Regions from separate parts of the Citrobacter werkmanii genome, predicted to be linked through region 1. Evidence: predicted binding sites of a transcription regulator. Region 1 holds the regulator's gene; the other holds the start of a gene.
What was found. The regulator PurR, encoded in region 1, represses purine synthesis genes. The targets are predictions, from matches to a motif close to CANGCAAACGTTTGCNTG.

Region 1 (7,568 bases):
AAAGCTATTAACTTTCCCCGTTTCGATAGATTAGAATCATCAAGTTTTGAAAATCACACGCAGGTATGATAGACCTGCCTTAACAGAGGACTGCTCAGTGGCGCGGATAAACCGAATCTCGATCACGCTCTGTGCTTTACTTTTTACTACACTGCCTTTTACGCCTATGGCGCATGCTTCCAAGCAGGCCAGGACGACACCTACCAGTTCCCACACCGTCAAAACGGTAGATAAAAAGAAAAGCGCAACAACCAGCCAAAAAACAGCCAGGACCAACAAGAAATCGGCGACAAAAACCACCAGCAAAACCAGTAGCAAAACAGCCTCCTCTTCTAAAAAACGCACAGCCACTCCGGTAAAATCGACTAAAACGGTAAACCGTCGCAGTAAAAATGCCGCAGCACAAACCGCTGCCGTTACCTGGACTGAAAAATGCACGCCGCGCAAAGGTCATAAGCCGCGCTGTGTGAAAGTGAAAACCGCCGCACCGACAACGCTTGCTGAGGCGCATAAAGTCAAAGTGCAGAAAGCGACGAAAACCGCTATGTCCACCCTGATGAACCAAATCGGCAAACCTTACCGTTGGGGCGGCTCTTCGCCAAGAACCGGCTTTGATTGCAGCGGTCTGGTCTATTACGCCTATAAAGATCTGGTTAAATTCCGCATTCCGCGTACGGCGAATGAAATGTACCACCTGCGTGACGCCGCACCGATTGAACGTGGCGAGCTGAAAAACGGTGACCTGGTCTTTTTCCGCACGCAAGGTCGCGGCACAGCCGATCACGTCGGTGTTTACGTGGGTAACGGTAAATTTATTCAGTCACCGCGCAGCGGTCAGGAAATTCAAATCACTTCTCTGAGCGAAGATTACTGGCAGCGCCACTATGTCGGCGCGCGTCGGGTAATGACACCAAAAACAATTCGCTAAAAACTTACCCTACAGAACATGCTGTAGGGTAAGTTCTTCTTTTGCATAACCTTTCAATTTGCTACCCTATCCTTACTCACAATGAGGCTATTGTGTGTACTCAATATAAATAATAAGGAGAGAAGCAATGTCGTTTGAATTACCTGCATTACCGTATGCCAAAGATGCTCTGGCACCGCACATTTCTGCCGAAACGCTGGAATACCACTATGGCAAACACCATCAAACCTACGTGACCAACCTGAACAACCTGATCAAAGGCACGGCGTTTGAAGGTAAATCACTGGAAGAGATCGTTCGTAGCTCTGAAGGCGGTGTATTCAATAATGCTGCACAGGTATGGAACCACACGTTCTACTGGAACTGCCTGGCGCCGAACGCAGGTGGCGAGCCGACCGGTAAACTGGCCGATGCAATTGCCGCCTCCTTTGGCAGCTTTGCGGATTTCAAAGCGCAATTCACCGATGCCGCTATCAAAAACTTCGGTTCTGGCTGGACCTGGCTGGTTAAAGGAAAGGATGGCAAACTGGCTATCGTTTCTACTTCCAACGCAGGAACTCCGCTGACGACCGACGCGACGCCGCTGATGACCGTTGACGTATGGGAACACGCCTACTACATCGATTATCGCAATGCCCGTCCTGGCTACCTGGAGCACTTCTGGGCGCTGGTGAACTGGGAATTTGTTGCGAAGAACTTCGCAGCATAAAATGATAACGCAGAAGGGCCCCCCTTCTGCGTTTTAGCCTTAGCTGGAGGCAGTGCAGACTTCTTCAGATTGCCTTCTTGCCGAGATAAAGACCAGCAGTAACGCAAGCCCCGCCACAATCGCTCCCATCACGGGTACAAAACTGTAGCCCAGACCACCGGAAATCACCGCCCCACCGGCTGCCGCACCTAACGCATTTCCCAGGTTAAACGCGCCAATGTTGACTGACGATGATAACCCTGGCGCTTCGCTGGCAACGCGCATCACCCGCATCTGCAACGGCGGAACCACCGCAAACGTCGCCGCGCCCCAGACGACCATACTGACCGCCGCCCCCAGCTCATTACGCGCGAGGAAGGGAATGGCCAGCATAATAACCATCAACAACAGCAAAAAGCCTTTAAGCGTACCGTTGACAGAACGATCCGCCAGTTTGCCGCCAAGATAGTTTCCGATCGAGAATCCGACGCCAATTAATACCAGCATTCCGGTCACAAACACCGGTGTGGCATGGGTAATGCTGTGCAGCACCGGCGAGATGTAAGTATAAAGCGTGAACATCGCGCCTGCGCCCAGCACAGTGGTCAGCAGAGCCGACAGCACCTGTGGGCGCATAAGTACCGCCAGTTCGCTGCGGACATCAGGGCGCGCTCCTGCCCCACCTTTCGGTAATGAGAAGAACAGGCTGACCATAGCGATGACGCCCAGACCCGCCGTCGCCATAAACGACATCCGCCAGCCGATTGTCTCACCAAGCCACGTCGCCGCGGGAACACCGCCAATATTGGCAATCGTTAACCCCATAAACATGGTTGCCACGGCACTGGCTTGCTTATGTTTAGGTACCACGCTTGCGGCGACCACAGAGCCGAGACCAAAAAAGGCGCCGTGATTAAGACTGGTCAAAATACGTGACAGCATCAGCGTGGTGTAATCCGGCGAGATAGCGGAAAGCACGTTGCCCAGCGTGAAAATAGCCATCAGGAATATCAGCGCATTACGTCGCGCGCGATGGGACAGCAGCAGTGTCATCAGCGGAGCCCCCACCATCACGCCAACCGCATACGCGCTAATCAGCATCCCGGCCGCGGGAATCGAGACATCCACCCCTTTGGCAATCACGGGCAATAATCCCATTGGCGAAAATTCGGTGGTGCCAATGCCAAACGCGCCAATCGCCAGCGCCAGTAAGGGATAATTGATTTTCATATATCGACTCCGTAACGTCGAGCCGTGGCGCGACATAAAATAAGAGTCAAAAGCATGACATTGATCGCAAAATTAATAAAGTTAACAAAATTGCAAAAGACTTTTGCTTATTCGCAAACAATAGAGGGGGAATAGATGCGGAAAGGATGAGGGAGAGCTAACTCCCTCGGGGAAATCAATGCAGCGCTGCGGTCAGGCCACCCGCGACGATCAAACCCAGAACAATAATGGTAGTCACTAACGAAAATTTCAGATCGGTGCTCATCAAGTTTTCTCCTTTTTATTCCCACACAAAAAGTGATATTGCGCATTTTTACACACTTGAAAGCAAAAATCTCTCACGATTTATATTGATAACTGCTTTTAACTCTTCCCCTTTTCGTTAAGATCAGACAAAATTCCACGCTTACTTGATTAGCGTACCGGCCATTGACCCCTTCCTGACGTTCCGTGTCGTTTTCCCGGCGTGCCGCAACCCCTACGTTGCGTTAAGGGTGTGTGAAGGCAAACGTTTACCTGGAGTATTCTCAGGAGCTTAGGATATGGTCTGGAGTGAGATGTAATGGCAACAATTAAAGATGTAGCGAAGCGAGCAAACGTTTCCACTACAACCGTATCACACGTAATTAACAAGACGCGCTTTGTCGCGGAAGAAACGCGTAATGCGGTTTGGGCGGCGATCAAAGAGCTGCACTATTCTCCAAGCGCAGTTGCACGCAGCCTGAAGGTGAATCACACCAAGTCTATCGGCTTGCTGGCGACCAGCAGCGAAGCGGCCTATTTCGCCGAAATTATCGAAGCCGTTGAGAAAAACTGTTTCCAGAAAGGCTATACCCTGATTCTGGGCAACGCATGGAACAGTCTTGAAAAGCAGCAGGCCTATCTGTCGATGATGGCGCAAAAGCGCGTTGATGGTCTGTTAGTGATGTGTTCTGAGTATCCGGAATCGCTGCTTTCGATGCTCGAAGAGTATCGCCATATTCCGATGGTTGTCATGGACTGGGGCGAAGCTAAAGCTGATTTTACCGATACGGTCATTGATAACGCTTTCGAGGGCGGTTACATGGCGGGTCGGTATCTGATAGAACGCGGCCATCGCGAGATTGGCGCGATCCCGGGCCCGATGGAGCGGAATACCGGGGCCGGTCGTCTGGCTGGCTTTATGAAAGCGATGGAAGAAGCGCTGATTAAGGTTCCCGAAAACTGGATTGTACAGGGCGATTTTGAACCTGAATCCGGTTATCGCGCCATGCAGCAAATTCTTTCACAGTCGCATCGTCCGACCGCCGTCTTCTGCGGTGGCGATATCATGGCGATGGGCGCGCTGTGCGCCGCTGATGAGATGGGACTGCGCGTACCGCAGGATGTCTCGCTCATCGGTTATGATAACGTGCGCAACGCCCGCTTCTTCACGCCAGCGCTAACCACCATTCACCAGCCTAAGGATTCACTGGGTGAAACGGCCTTTAATATGCTGTTAGACCGCATCGTGAATAAACGCGAAGAGTCGCAGTCTATCGAGGTTCATCCGCGCCTGGTAGAACGCCGCTCCGTTGCTGACGGTCCATTCCGCGATTATCGTCGTTAAGCCTGTTGTGCGGGGGCCTCATCTGGCTCCCGCAACCATTCTTTATTCAGCGTTTCGCTATCACCTAAATAGTCCAGCAACCAGCTCAGTGCTGGCGAGGTATCGTTCTGTTGCCATGTCAGACAACACGCGGCATCAGGAAAGGGATTCTCCAACTGCAGCGACACCCATTTACCGCTATCAATCCACGGCTTGGCAAAATGTGTTGGTACCATGCCTACACACAATCCCGCAGATAAACAGGTTGCGGAAGATTCCCAGTCAGGCACCACAACGCGCTTTTGGTTGTCCAGTAACCAGGTTATACGCTTCGGCAATGTACGCGAGGTATCTTCGCGCACCAGTGACGGCCAGTTGCGCAACGTATCATCGCTTAGCGGCCCCGACATTGACGCCAGCGGATGATGGCTGGCCACCACGCAGCTCCAGCTCAGCATGCCCATGTCGCGGAAGGTATAGCGCCCCCCTACCGGAATGGCCTGTGTGGCGCCAATAGCCAGCTCCACACGCCCATCGGAAAGCGCATCCCAGACACCATTAAAGACTTCCTGAAAAACCAGCAGTTCCACATCATCAAAGTGGCGATAGAAATCCACAATCATCTGCCGGGTACGTTCGGGACGGACAATGTTATCTACCGCGATTGCCAGTTGTCCTCGCCAGCCGTTGGCGATTTGTTGACATTGCTGACGAGTGATCTGCATTTTTTTGATAACAGAGCGCCCTTCTTTTAAAAACCACGCGCCGGCAGGCGTTAATTCCACATCGCGATGGCGTCGCTCAAAAAGCGGTACAGCCAGCCACTCCTCCAGTTGGCGCACGGTGTAGCTTACCGCCGAAGGTACGCGGTGTAACTCCTGCGCGGCTGAACTGAAACTGCCGTTGCGCGCAACCGCATCAACCACTTCAAGTGAATATTCCGACCACATATTCTGCCTACAAAAAATTTGAAATCAGTAAGCAAATATTAGCGTTTCACAGCGTGAATTTCACTCACTACACTCAGCGGCATTGTTCTATTGCTAAAAAAAGAGAAATGATGATGCAACCTGGGAAAGGTTTTTTAGTCTGGTTGGCGGGCCTTAGCGTGCTCGGCTTTCTGGCGACGGATATGTATCTGCCCGCCTTTGCCGCGATTCAGTCCGATCTGCAAACACCTGCATCTGCCGTCAGCGCCAGCCTAAGTTTATTTTTAGCGGGTTTCGCCGTCGCACAACTACTGTGGGGACCGCTCTCAGACCGCTATGGCCGTAAACCGATTTTACTGTTGGGTTTATCTATTTTTGCGCTGGGTAGTCTGGGTATGCTGTGGGTTGAAAACGCCACTGGTTTGCTGGCGCTACGCTTTATTCAGGCCGTTGGCGTCTGTGCCGCGTCGGTTATCTGGCAGGCGCTGGTTACAGACTATTACCCTTCACAAAAAGTAAACCGCATCTTTGCCACCATTATGCCGCTGGTCGGGTTATCACCGGCTCTCGCGCCGTTATTGGGCAGCTGGATTCTGGTCCATTTATCCTGGCAGGCCATTTTCGCCACCCTGTTTGCTATTACCCTGATTCTGATGCTTCCGGCCCTGCGTTTAAAACCGACGGTTAAAGCACGCGACGACAGCCAGGATAAACTGACTTTCGCCACACTGTTGCGCTCGAAAGCTTATCGTGGAAACGTACTGATTTATGCCGCCTGCTCCGCAAGCTTTTTCGCATGGCTGACGGGTTCACCGTTTATCCTTAGCGAAATGGGCTACAGCCCGGCAGTGATTGGCCTGAGCTATGTTCCGCAAACTATCGCCTTCTTAATTGGTGGTTACGGTTGCCGTGCGGCGCTGCAAAAATGGCAAGGTCGTCAGATGCTGCCATGGTTACTGATTCTTTATGCCATCAGCGTTGTTGCCACCTGGGCTACCGGCTTTATTCATCATGTTGCGCTGGCTGAAATTCTGATCCCATTCTGCGTAATGGCGATTGCCAACGGCGCAATCTATCCTATCGTTGTCGCTCAGGCGTTACGTCCTTTCCCACAGGCCACAGGACGCGCAGCCGCATTGCAAAATACGCTGCAACTGGGTTTATGCTTCCTGGCAAGTCTTGTGGTGTCGTGGCTGATCGCCACCCCGCTGCTCACCACCACCAGCGTGATGCTGACAACAGTGCTGCTGGCAGCCTTCGGTTACAAAATGCAATCGCAGACCGATAACACCCGTCAAACAGATGACCGGGCGCAAATTGCCCACGGTGAGTCTCACTAATCATTGTCGCGGGCACATAGTTAGCCCGCTAACAATTTTCTATTGAATCGTCAAAAAATCAGGCTTATACTGATTTCCAGTTGTTACAAAAACGATAATTTTTAGGTATTAACGGGGACAAGAACGTTCCCGTTTTTCCACGGATGGCCTTTTCGGTAAGGGTTCCTCCCTTCCTCTGTTCTACGTCGGATTAAAGATTCGCGGATTAATTCCGTGAGATTTCTCACAAAGCCCAAAAAAGCGTCTACGCTGTTTTAAGGTTCTGATCACCGACCAGTGATGGAGAAGCTATGAGTTCATCGTGTATAGAAGACGTCAGCGTACCGGATGATGACTGGTACCGCATCACCAATGAATTATTGAGCCGTGCAGGCATTACCATTAATGGTTCGGCTGCGGCGGATATTCGTGTCAAGAACCCCGATTTTTTCAAACGCGTACTGCAGGAAGGATCGTTAGGTTTGGGTGAGAGCTATATGGATGGCTGGTGGGAGTGCGATCGGCTGGACATATTTTTCACCAAGGTATTGCGCGCCGGGCTTGAAAATCAACTCCCCCGCCACTTCAAAGATACCTTACGTATCGCCACGGCACGACTGTTTAATTTACAGACCAAGAAGCGCGCCTGGGTTGTCGGCAAAGAACATTACGATCTGGGCAACGACCTCTTTAGCCGCATGCTTGATCCTTACATGCAGTATTCCTGCGCCTACTGGAAAGATGCCGATACCCTGGAATCTGCCCAACAGGCGAAGTTAAAAATGATTGCCGAAAAATTGCAGTTAAAGCCGGGAATGCGGGTGCTCGATATTGGTTGCGGCTGGGGTGGCTTGTCCCATTTTATGGCATCGCAATACGGTGTGAGCGTGGTAGGTGTGACCATCTC
Region 2 (7,568 bases), 900 kb from region 1:
TGGTGCGTTCCGGCAGTATTGTGACCGCAATGACCCGTAATGGCGACATGTTCGGGATCCGGGTGAGCGGACTTGGCGATCGCTGGTTTACCGCGCCGGTTAACACACCGCAGGGGCTGTTCTTTACCGGCTTCTCGCAGGAACAAGCTAACCCGGATATGGGCGATAGCGCCATCACCGAAACCTTTGGGATTGGCGGTGCCGCGATGATCGCGGCCCCTGGCGTAACGCGGTTTGTCGGCGCCGGAGGAATGGAGGCCGCGAAGTCCGTTTCCGAGGAGATGGCTGAAATCTATCTGGAACGCAATATGCAGTTGCAGATCCCTGGCTGGGATTTCCAGGGGGCTTGCCTTGGTCTTGATATCCGTCGCGTCGTGGAAACAGGTATTACGCCGCTGATCAACACGGGTATTGCCCATAAAGAAGCCGGTATTGGTCAGATCGGCGCGGGCACCGTTCGTGCGCCGCTGGCCTGCTTTGAGCTAGCTCTGGAAGCGCTGGCTGAAAGTATGGGCATTAGCTAAGAGAGCCGCGCATGATGATCATCCGTCCTCTGATGGGCAGTCAGCAGTCTCCGGATTTTCGCCAGTCATGGCAGCTATCCGGGATCTGGCGGCGCTCGATTAACCTTGTGGCCGAAGGGGGCGCACTGTTAACGCTGCACCGCCAGGGCAGTGGTTTTAGCCCGGGAGGATGGGTGATCCGTGCGTCTGACTTTGATGCGCTGCGTACGGCGTTAAGCGGTAGCGAAACCCCTCAGGCTGTCCCCGAGGGGATTGTGCTGGGACCGTTTCTGTTACGCCAACCGCAGCGTTGTTGTTCGTTGAAAATAACGTCCCGTCCACATGCCCCGCGCCTTGCATCCGCCTGGATGGATCGCGGCGAGGAAACGGGATTATTCGGGCCGTTAATGCTGGCGGCAAATTTGCCTTTGTGCCCCGAGTTACGTCAGTTCCGCCATTGCTTTTTCTCGGCGCTGGCTGGCTTGTCGACAGACTGGCGGCAGTGGTTAGGCAAGGGGCCAGGTTTAACGCCCAGCCATGATGATACGCTGACCGGAATGCTGCTGGCCGCCTGGTATTTCGGCGCGCTGAATAAGGATTCCGGCCATCGTTTCTTTGAATATTCCGGCAATCTTGAACTGGCGACGACTGTGGTTAGCGTGAGCTACTTACGCTACGCGGCATTAGGGTACTTCGCTTCACCTTTGCTCCACTTCACTCATGCTTTGGGCCGACACCAAAGGATGGACGCGGCGATAAATTCGCTGCTGGCGCTCGGGCATACCTCCGGCGCAGACACCTTGTTGGGGTTCTGGCTTGGGCAACAAATTATAGAAGGATAGGGAATGAAAACGCTGGTTGTTGCTCTTGGCGGCAACGCATTATTGCAGCGCGGCGAGGCGCTGACGGCAGAAAATCAATATCGTAATATTGCCAGCGCCGTACCTGCCCTGGCGCGTCTGGCACGTTCGTACCGCCTGGCCATCGTACATGGCAATGGGCCGCAGGTTGGTCTGTTGTCGTTACAGAATCTTGCCTGGAAAGAGGTTGAACCTTACCCGCTGGATGTGCTGGTGGCAGAGACTCAGGGCATGATTGGTTATATGTTGGCGCAAAGTCTGACCGCTGAACCGGAGATGCCGCCGGTGACCACAGTGTTAACGCGAATTGTGGTGTCTGAAGACGATCCCGCGTTTATGGCGCCGGAAAAATTTATCGGCCCGGTGTATTCGCCTGAAGAACAAACGCAACTGGAAGCCACCTACGGCTGGCATATGAAACGTGACGGCAAATACCTGCGTCGTGTTGTCGCCTCGCCTGAGCCTCGCCAGATCGTCGAAAGCGATGCCATTAAGCTCTTGCTCAAAGAAGGCCATGTGGTGATTTGTAGCGGCGGTGGCGGCGTGCCGGTGACCGGGGAAGGGGTAGGGTCTGAAGCGGTCATTGATAAGGATCTGGCGGCGGCATTGCTGGCTGAACAGATCGATGCCGACGGTCTGGTTATCCTCACCGATGCTGATGCGGTCTATGAGAACTGGGGCACGCCAGAGCAACGTGCGATTCGTCAAGCCTCTCCTGATGAACTGGCTCCGTTTGCTAAAGCCGATGGTTCGATGGGGCCAAAGGTGACAGCCGTAAGCGGATACGTGAAGCGACGTGGAAAACCCGCGTGGATTGGCGCGCTGTCTCGCATTGAAGACACGTTGGCGGGGAAAGCCGGAACCTGCATTCGTCTGTAAAAGTAACGGGAGGCGTGCGCAGGCGCACCTCCCGTATCGGTTTATTTCAGCTTTGACTGCGCCCAGATGATGCCGCTGGCATATTCCGGCGGCAGCAGGGGAGTGAGCGCTTCCAGCGTGGCGCTAAGGCGCGCGGTATCGCTGTCGCTCAGATTCAGGTGTCCCACCTTACGCCCTTCGCGTACCTCTTTGTCATACCAGTGCAGATGCACCAGCGGCAGCTTCAGCCAGTCATAGTTCAGGTCGCTGCCGATCAGGTTTACCATCACCGAAGGATTGTTCACCACCGGCGTCGGCAACGGCAGGCCGGTAATGGCGCGCAGGTGCAGTTCAAACTGGCTGATGCTGGCGCCGTTTTGCGTCCAGTGCCCGCTGTTGTGTACGCGCGGAGCCAGTTCATTGATCAGCAAACCTTCCGGGGTGATGAAACACTCCATCGCCATCACACCGACATAGCCCAGCTCCTGCATGATGGCAGAGAGCATCGCTTCGGCCTGCGCCTGTTGTTTAGCGTTAGCCTGCGGAAATACCACGCTGGTGCGCAGAATGCCGTCCTGATGCAGGTTATGAGTCAGCGGATAGAAGACGGTGCTGCCGTCGTGCGCACGCGCGCCAACCAGCGAGACTTCACCGGAGAAGTTGATTCCTCGCTCGACGATGCACTCGCCGTAGCAGTCGTCTGGCAGTTGTTCGGTTTCATTCGCGCGTAAACGCCACTGTCCACGACCGTCGTAGCCGCCGATGCGACGCTTCACAATCGCCAACTCGCCGAGTTTGTCAAACACCGCAGACCATTCGCTTTTATCCGCCAGCAGTTGCCATGGCGCGGTCGCCAGGTTGAGTTTGTCAAAAAGCTGTTTTTGCGTCAGACGGTCAGCAATAATCGGAAAGACGTCGCGGTTAACAAACGCCGGGTGACGCGCCAGTTCGCGAGTGAGCGCCGTTTCCGGCCAGCGCTCAATCTCAGCGGTAATCACGCTTTGTTGAAAAGGAACGGCAGCGGGTTCGGCGTCCAGCCCGACGGGCCAGACCGCAATCCCCAGCGGCTCACCGGCCTGACGCAGCATGCGTCCTAGCTGACCATTGCCGAGTACACAGACCTGCTTCATGCGACACCTCGCGGGTCCGGGTTCTCCAGTACCTCATCGGTTTGCGCTTTACGCCACTCAGCCAGACGCTGATGCAATTCGTTGTCGTGTGTGGCCAGAATTTGCGCGGCCAGCAGGGCCGCATTGGCTGCGCCCGCTTTGCCGATCGCCAGCGTGCCCACCGGAATACCGCGAGGCATCTGTACGATGGAGTAGAGACTGTCTACGCCGCTCAACGCTGCGCTTTGTACCGGAACGCCTAAAACAGGCACCAGCGTTTTCGCCGCAATCATTCCTGGCAAATGTGCAGCACCACCGGCACCGGCAATAATCACCTGATAACCGTTTTCTTCAGCGCCTTCGGCGAAACTGAACAGTTTGTCTGGGGTACGGTGGGCGGAGACGACCTCAACATGGTGTGGAACGTCCAGCATTTCGAAGATTTCGGCGGCGAACTGCATGGTAGCCCAGTCGCTTTTGGACCCCATCACGATGGCGACACGCGCCGGATTATTGCGGGAAGACATGCGTCTGAAAACTCCTGTGGTGCACTACACTCGACTTTTGAGGGCACAGAGAATAGCATAATTCACCGTCAAGGAAAACGATTGCGCGCTTTACACTTCACTCTTCAAGCTGCCTCTTTGTTGGCTGCATCTGCTCACCCCAGTCACTTACTTTAGTCAGCTCCAGGGGATTCACGGATTTGCCGCCTCGATGCAACTCGAATAGTTTTGTGTAAAGAGGAACGGGGTATTTGCAGAATTAAAACGGGAATGCGATCAGTTCAACGTCGTGTGGTGTGACTTTGATCATCGAACCTTCGCTGTGCCAGGCGCCTAATACAACGCGGAAGGCGGGTTGCCCATTGGCCGTAAGTTCGTGGACTGCCGGACGGTGGGTATGACCGTGAATTAACCACTGGGCCTGATGTTTTTCCAGCTCGGCAATAACGGTCTGCTGATTCACATCCATGATCTCCAGCGACTTACTGCTGTTGGCTGCTTTGCTGTTGGCGCGCATTTTCGCGGCAATACGTTGGCGAATGAACAATGGCAGGGCGAGGAATAGTTTTTGTAGCCAGTGTTGATGCACTTTGGCGCGAAACGCCTGATAGCCAGCATCGTCGGTGCATAACGTATCGCCATGCATGATCAGCACCTTGCGACCATACAGATCGAGCACTTTCTCTTCGGGCAGTAAGGTCATGCCGCTCTCACGGGCAAAACGTTTGCCGAGCAGAAAATCACGGTTGCCGTGAATAAAAAAGCAGGGAACGCCGGAATCAACCAGTGCTTTTATCGCCGCGGCTATTTGATGATGCAGCGGATTAGGATCGTCGTCGCCAATCCAGGCTTCGAACAGGTCGCCGAGAATGTACAGCGCATCGGCTTGTCGCGCATCACCGGCTAAAAAACGCAGAAAACCGGCGGTGATCGCCGGTTCTTCTGTGCAGAGGTGAAGATCTGCAATAAACAGTGTCGCCACGATTACTCGCTGACGGTCACGTTTTCGATGATGACGTCTTCTTTCGGCACATCCTGATGCATACCGCTGCGACCAGTGGAAACGCCTTTGATTTTATCAACCACGTCCATGCCTTCAACAACTTCAGCAAATACGCAGTAACCCCAACCCTGCATGCTTTCGCCAGAGAAGTTCAGGAAGTCATTGTCAGCAACGTTGATGAAGAACTGTGCGGTTGCGGAGTGCGGAGCCTGAGTACGCGCCATTGCCAGCGTACCACGGGTGTTTTTCAGACCGTTGTTCGCTTCGTTTTTGATCGCTTCTTTCGTGGCTTTTTGCTTCATGCCCGGCTCGAAACCACCGCCCTGGATCATGAAACCGTTAATAACACGGTGGAAAATGGTGTTGTTATAAAAACCTTCGCGGCAGTAGTCCAGGAAGTTTTTAACTGTTTCAGGCGCTTTATCATCAAACGTTTTGATTACGATATCGCCGTGATTAGTGTGGAAAGTAACCATTTTTGCATCCTGTTCCGATAGATTGGTGCTTCGACCCTGGTAAGGGTCAGAGTTAGGGGTGTGTTATAGCATAACCGCAAGCTGCGATCACCTTGCAAAGTGTGCTGCTTCGATTACGAATAATATGTATTATACGGATATTATTACCCACACACGTCTACACGGAATCTTCGATGTTAAAAATCTTTAATACACTGACGCGCCAAAAAGAGGAATTCAAACCTATTCATGCCGGGGAAGTCGGCATGTACGTGTGTGGTATTACCGTTTACGATCTCTGTCATATTGGCCACGGACGTACTTTCGTTTCTTTCGACGTCGTTGCGCGTTATCTGCGCTTCCTCGGCTATAAGCTGAAGTATGTGCGCAACATTACCGATATCGACGACAAAATCATCAAGCGCGCGAATGAAAACGGCGAGAGCTTTGTCGCGCTGGTCGATCGCATGATTGCGGAAATGCATAGCGATTTCGATGCGCTGAATATTCTGCGCCCGGATCTGGAACCTCGCGCTACGCATCATATCGCCGAGATTATTGAGATCACCGAACAGCTGATCGCCAAAGGTCACGCCTATGTTGCCGATAACGGCGACGTGATGTTCGATGTCCCGACTGATCCGAACTACGGTCAGTTGTCACGCCAGGATCTGGATCAACTGCAGGCAGGCGCACGCGTCGACGTGGTTGACGTGAAGCGCAACCCGATGGACTTCGTGCTATGGAAAATGTCCAAAGAGGGTGAACCGAGCTGGCCATCTCCGTGGGGCGCTGGTCGTCCGGGCTGGCATATCGAGTGTTCGGCGATGAACTGCAAACAGTTGGGCAACCATTTTGATATTCACGGTGGCGGCTCCGACCTGATGTTCCCGCACCATGAAAACGAAATTGCCCAGTCCACCTGTGCGCACGATGGCGAATACGTGAACTACTGGATGCACTCCGGGATGGTGATGGTTGACCGCGAGAAAATGTCCAAATCGCTGGGCAACTTCTTTACCGTGCGCGACGTGCTGAAATACTACGACGCCGAAACCATTCGCTACTTCCTGATGTCGGGGCATTACCGTAGCCAGTTGAACTACAGCGAAGAGAACCTGAAACAGGCGCGTTCCGCGCTGGAACGTCTGTACACTGCGCTGCGCGGCACTGACAAATCCGTTGCCCCTGCGGGTGGCGAGGCCTTTGAAGCGCGTTTCATTGAAGCGATGGATGACGACTTCAACACCCCGGAAGCGTACTCCGTGCTGTTTGATATGGCGCGTGAAGTTAACCGCCTGAAGGGTGAAGATATGGCGGCGGCGAACGGTATGGCTGCGCATCTGCGTAAGCTCTCCAGCGTGCTGGGCTTGCTGGAACAGGATCCAGAAGCATTCCTGCAAAGCGGCGCGCAGGCTGATGACGGTGAAGTCGCCGAAATTGAAGCGTTAATCCAGCAGCGTCTGGACGCCCGTAAGGCGAAAGACTGGGCGGCGGCCGACGCCGCGCGTGACCGTCTCAACGAGATGGGCATCGTGCTGGAAGATGGTCCGCAGGGCACCACCTGGCGTCGTAAGTAACTCTGTAATGCCCGGTGGCGCCTACGCTTACCGGGCCTACAAAAGAGCGAGTGTAGGCCGGATAAGACGCAGCGCGTCGCATCCGGCAGATTAATATTTTCGATACCACCACAGCACACCCATCATCATCATTCCCGGTAGCCACACCCATAATAATTCCGAAATAATCACCTGATGCCCGTAAGGGGTCGCATAGCGTGACAGCGCGAACGGCGCGACTTTAATCACCTGCCACGGCGCGAAAAAGCGTTCATCCGACCACGGCCACAGCCAGCCGACGCCTTTGCCGCCGGTGGTGACAGAATCCAGCACACTGTGCGATAGCAGTGAAACTGTCAGGAATAGCCAGCAGCGAATCAATCCGGCTTTAAACCATCGTCGGCCAATCAATACGCAAAGTAGCGGCACGACAAAGGCGAACAGCAGTGAGTGGGTAAATCCACGGTGGCCAAACACGTTGCCGTAGGCGACGCCAAGCTTAAATGACAGCACGTCGGCATCCGGCAGCATCGCCAGAATGACGCCAGTAAACAGTAATCGTGGGGGGATGACTTTAAGTCCGAGACCTAATCCTAAACAGAGTGGAACGGCCGCGTGAGTAACGATGGTTGGCATGATGTTCGCTTCATGTGGGAAAACGACATGCTAACTGTTCACTGTGAAGTGGGGATGAAGTTATTATCTGAAAATGAGA

Region 2: the regulator PurR is predicted to act here: its motif matches at 3,928-3,945, upstream of purE (5-(carboxyamino)imidazole ribonucleotide mutase).

The regions. Positions count from the first base shown of each region.
Region 1 covers NZ_CP044101.1:2,483,471-2,491,038, reverse strand. Annotated here, with positions in the region: gene FOB24_RS12605 (C40 family peptidase) at 98-928, shown strand; gene sodB (superoxide dismutase [Fe]) at 1,056-1,637, shown strand; gene FOB24_RS12595 (MFS transporter) at 1,677-2,846, opposite strand; gene cydH (cytochrome bd-I accessory subunit CydH) at 3,022-3,111, opposite strand; gene purR (HTH-type transcriptional repressor PurR) at 3,409-4,434, shown strand; gene punR (DNA-binding transcriptional activator PunR) at 4,431-5,363, opposite strand; gene punC (purine nucleoside transporter PunC) at 5,477-6,682, shown strand; gene cfa (cyclopropane fatty acyl phospholipid synthase) at 6,973-7,568, shown strand, end outside.
Region 2 covers NZ_CP044101.1:1,587,936-1,595,503, forward strand. Annotated here, with positions in the region: gene FOB24_RS08130 (YlbE family protein) at 1-524, shown strand, start outside; gene FOB24_RS08135 (DUF2877 domain-containing protein) at 536-1,345, shown strand; gene FOB24_RS08140 (carbamate kinase) at 1,349-2,242, shown strand; gene purK (5-(carboxyamino)imidazole ribonucleotide synthase) at 2,284-3,351, opposite strand; gene purE (5-(carboxyamino)imidazole ribonucleotide mutase) at 3,348-3,857, opposite strand; gene lpxH (UDP-2,3-diacylglucosamine diphosphatase) at 4,096-4,818, opposite strand; gene ppiB (peptidylprolyl isomerase B) at 4,821-5,315, opposite strand; gene cysS (cysteine--tRNA ligase) at 5,489-6,874, shown strand; gene FOB24_RS08170 (metal-dependent hydrolase) at 6,965-7,489, opposite strand.